One region of the Chromobacterium sp. HL1 genome, then DNA from elsewhere that is predicted to be linked to it. Evidence: predicted binding sites of a transcription regulator. Region 1 holds the regulator's gene; the other holds the start of a gene.
The links. The regulator FNR, encoded in region 1, switches genes on or off when oxygen is low (the NO sensors DNR and NnrR bind a similar motif). The targets are predictions, from matches to a motif close to TTGATNNNNATCAA.
Positions count from the first base shown of each region.

Region 2: pflB (formate C-acetyltransferase) is a predicted target of FNR. The motif match lies at 827-840, and genes of this name have one in related genera.

Region 1 covers NZ_CP162399.1:3,715,581-3,717,779, reverse strand. The annotation lists gene hemN (oxygen-independent coproporphyrinogen III oxidase) at 1-803, opposite strand, end outside; gene fnr (fumarate/nitrate reduction transcriptional regulator Fnr) at 913-1,659, shown strand; gene AB1Z25_RS16930 (DUF1853 family protein) at 1,719-2,199, opposite strand, start outside.
Region 2 covers NZ_CP162399.1:2,923,363-2,925,561, forward strand. The annotation lists gene pflB (formate C-acetyltransferase) at 1-753, opposite strand, end outside; gene AB1Z25_RS13060 (formate/nitrite transporter family protein) at 981-1,808, opposite strand; gene AB1Z25_RS13065 (hypothetical protein) at 1,814-2,026, opposite strand.

The DNA of each region.
Region 1 (2,199 bases):
TCGTTGATGCGCCGCTGCGGCATGAACACGGTGGGCAGGTGGGCGTAGTTGTACAGCGCCAGCCGGTCCGGCCCGATGGCGATCACCTTGTCCAGCGTGCGGCGCACCGATTCCCGGGTCTGCAGCGGCAGGCCGTAGATCAGGTCGACGCTGACGGACTTGAAGCCGGCGTCGCGCGCGGCCTGGATCACCTCCAGCGTTTCCTCTTCGGACTGCACCCGGTTCACCGCCTGCTGCACCGCCGGTTCAAAGTCCTGAATCCCGACGCTGATGCGGTTGAAGCCGAGTTCGGCCAGTTTGAAGATTGTCGCCGCGCTGACTTTGCGCGGGTCTATTTCTATGGAATACTCCCCCTCCTTCAAGAACTCGAAATGAGTCTTGAGCAAGGTCATCAATCGTTCCAGTTGCGCGTCGGACAAGAAAGTGGGGGTGCCGCCGCCGAAATGCAGCTGTATCACTTGCTCGCGGCGGCCCAGACAGGAGGCGATCATGCGGACCTCCTTCTCCAGGTAGTCCAGGTACAAGTCCGCTTTGCCGCTGTCCTTGGTGATGATCTTGTTGCAACCGCAGTAGTAGCAGATAGTGTTGCAAAAAGGTATATGAGCGTACAATGATAAAGGTTTCCGGTTGGCGCCGATGCTGCGCTGCCGTAGCCAGTGGATGTAGTCTCTTTCGGCAAAACCCGGCGTAAAGCGATCCGCTGTCGGGTATGACGTATATCTAGGACCTGTCCCGTCGAGGCGCTCAATCAGCGCGCGGTCGAATTCAAAATGGGCAGGAGAAAATGGGTGGGTGGTCTTCATGTCGTATTTGGATGGCAAAACCTCTGGTGGACTGGTAAATTTGCGGAAATCCTGCGAATTTCGCTTTGATAAGGGTCAAGCTTCATCGCAAGCTTGTACTAAACATGCCATGTCCGATCAGAACCATATCTCTTTGCATAACCTGAAGGTCTCCTGCTCCAACTGCAGCCTGAAGGAACTTTGTCTACCTGTGGGGCTTAACCGCGAGGAGCTGACCCAGCTCGACGCGGTGATCCGCCAAAGCCGCCGTTTGAAGCGCGGCGAGTACTTGTTCCGCAGCGGCGAAGGCTTCCGTTCGCTGTTCGCGGTGCGCACCGGCTTCTTCAAGACCAGCGTCGCCAGCCAGGACGGCCGCGAGCAGGTCACCGGCTTCCATATGTCCGGCGAACTGATGGGCCTGGACGGCATTTCCGCCAATGTGCACGGCTGCGACGCCATCGCGCTGGAGGACAGCGAGGTGTGCGAGCTGCCGTTCAGCCGCATGGAGAGCCTGGGCCGCGAAATTCCCACCCTGCAGCACCATTTCTACCGTCTGATGAGCCGCGAGATCGTTCGCGATCAGAATGTAATGTTGTTATTGGGCAACATGAAGGCGGAAGAGCGCCTGGCCGCCTTCCTGCTCAATCTGTCGCAGCGTCTGTCCACCCGCGGCTTCGCCGCCAACGACTTCATCCTGCGCATGAGCCGCGAGGAAATCGGCAGCTTCCTCGGCCTGAAGCTGGAAACCGTCAGCCGCACGCTGTCCAAGTTCCAGCAGCAAGGCTGGATCACCGTCGATCACAAGCACATCCAACTGGTGATGGTGGACGAATTGAAGGCGCTGATTTCCGGCTGCGCTCACGCCAACGGACATTGATTCCGCCGCGCGGGCGGACAGATGGAAAACGCAAGGCAAGCCCTCGGGCTTGCCTTTTTTCATGGGGCCGGCGCGCAGTCCGCGATTTGCAGCAGCAGCCGCGACAGCGGCGCTTCCTGAGGCCAGCCCGGCGGCACGGCGAAGCCGCGGGCCACTTCATGCCAGTCGCCGTCGGGGCCGGGCTGCAGTTCGGCCAGCAGCTGCGGCGCCTCGGCCTGTTCCAGGCGCGCGCGCAGTTCCGCCGCGTCGGCGGTGTGTTCCCGCGAGCGGCGCGCCGGCGCCAGCCAACTGAGCCTGGGCAGCCAGGCCCAGCGCGAATCCGCATTCAACGCCGGCCAGTCGCCGCGCAGCGGCCAGTATTGCCCGTACAGCGGCTGGGCGCCGGGCGGCGCTTCCGGCGCGGTGTCGCGGGCGTGGAACAGCCAGCCGCTGAGCCGGGCGCCGACCGCGCAGCCCTCAAAGCCCGCCGGCAGCGTCGCTTGCGCCGCCGGGTGGCGGGACAGGCGCAGCTGGGTTTGCAGTTTATGGGCTTTCAGCGCC
Region 2 (2,199 bases), 790 kb from region 1:
TTCGCGGGCGTTGACGGCCGGGCGGCTGATGTCGAAGCCGTACTTGGCGGCCATCTGCTTCAGTTCGTCCAGCGCGCGGAATTGTTCGGACAGTTCTTCGCGCAGACGCAGCACGTCTTCGTTGAAAACGGCGTCGTCCAGCTCATGGAATACTTTTTGGCGTTCGGCGCGCAGGAAGTCGGTGCCGTACAGGGCCACGCGGCGGTAGTCGCCGATGATGCGGCCGCGGCCGTAGGCGTCCGGCAGGCCGGTGATCACGCCGGATTTACGCGCGGCCATGATGTCCGGGGTGTAGGTGTCGAACACGCCCTGGTTGTGGCTCTTGCGATAGTGGGTCCACACGTCCTTGATGACCGGGTCCAGCTTGAAGCCGAAGGCTTCCAGGCCGTTCTCAACCATGCGCAGGCCGCCGTTGGGCATGATGGCGCGCTTGAGCGGCGCATCGGTTTGCAGGCCGACGATGACTTCGCTGGCTTGGTCGATGTAGCCGGCGTCATGCGCGGTGATGGAGCTGCCGCGGTCAGCGGCTACGTCCAGCACGCCACGGGCGCGTTCTTCTTTCAGCAACTCGCTCAGGGTGTCCCACAGCTTTTGGGTGCGCGCGGTAGCGGGCGCCAAGAAGCTGGCGTCGCCTTCAAACGGCTTGTAGTTCAGCTGGATGAAGTTGCGGACATCCACCTTGCTTTGCCATTCACCGCCGGTGAAATCGCGCCAGGGGTTGGCTTGAGTCGCGTCACGATTCAGAGCATCCATGTGTGCCTCCTAGTAACTATCAGTAAATGTTGAGTACTGAACATATTGTACATTCGGTTTCGAAAAAAATCGTTTGATAAAGATCAACTGCCGCAGACTAAAACGCGCATGCGGCCCCGCCCGAGGCGGCGGCAAAATCTCTTAAAAAACGCTTTATTTTCAATACCATGAAAAACCACATCAACACGCCGTCATTGTAGCCGGCGCATTACATTCGAAAACGAACATCAAACACTCGTTCCAAGCGCCGCCGCGGCCGGTTTTGCGGCTTCGCGCCGCGCCGGCAGGGTGTGGCGCTCCAGCAGGTAAACCACCAGGCCCACGCCCAGCGCGCCGCCGGCGATATTGCCCAGGGTGGCCGGAATCATATTGTGCAGGATGGCGGCGGCGTCCAGGCCTTGCATGCCGTGCAGCAGGGCCAGCGAGAAGAAGGCCATATTGGCGATGCTGTGCTCAAAACCGGAAAAGAAGAACACGAAGACCAGCAGCAGGATCATCAGCATCTTGGCGGCGTCGCCGGCCATGCGCAGCGGCACCCATACCGCCAGACAGATCACCCAGTTGCACAGCGCGCCCTTCCAGAAGATTTCCCAGCCGCCGGCGTGCACTTTGTGCGCGGCCACATTGAACAGCAGGTGGTCGGCCGGCAGGCTGCCCATGCCGCCGGCGCCGGCGAACACGGCGGTAAACAGCAACACGCCCAGCAGATTGCCCAGGTAGACCAGGGTCCAGCTGCGCAGCAGGTTGCAGACGCGGCAGTCGCCGCTGAGCACGCCCACGCTGAAGTACATCACATTGCTGGTGAACAGCTCCAGCTTGCAGACGATGATGCTGACCAGGGCCACGCCGAAGAAGCCGGCCACGGCGATGTAGTAGCCGGGGGAGCCGACGGCGAAGAAGACCTGGCCCAGCTTGAGGCTGACGCTGAGCACCACGGCGATCAGCGCGCCGGCCATGCCGGCGCTCAATAGATAGCGGCCGGGGTGCTGACGCAGCACGGTCTGTTTGGCGGCGGCTTCTGCCGCGACGTAGGCGAGTGTGGAGGCGTGATTCATGTTTTTCATTTCGCGAGCTTGGGCAACGCCGCCAGCCGCGGGTCCATCTTGATGCAATGCCTATCAACTGCTGATGCCGTTTTCAGGTTTTGCCGGATTTTGCCCGGCCCGGCCTGCTTCCGGCATTGGCTTGGTTGGCTGTCATCCTTGATTGGTTCCCGCGTCTGCGCTTGCCCTGATTGTTGATTCACGAAAATTTTATGTTCGTATTGCATCATTGTTGTTTGATAACTATCAAACGCAAGCCTTTCCTTGGCACGCTTTCGCTCAAGCCTTTCTTTTTACAACATGCCCGGCAATGGATTTGCCGTCTCAGCCGCGGCTCAGCCGCCGGCTCTCCTTAGATCCGGTTCAAAGCCTGTCGCGCTTTACAAGACGCGGCGCGGCGAGC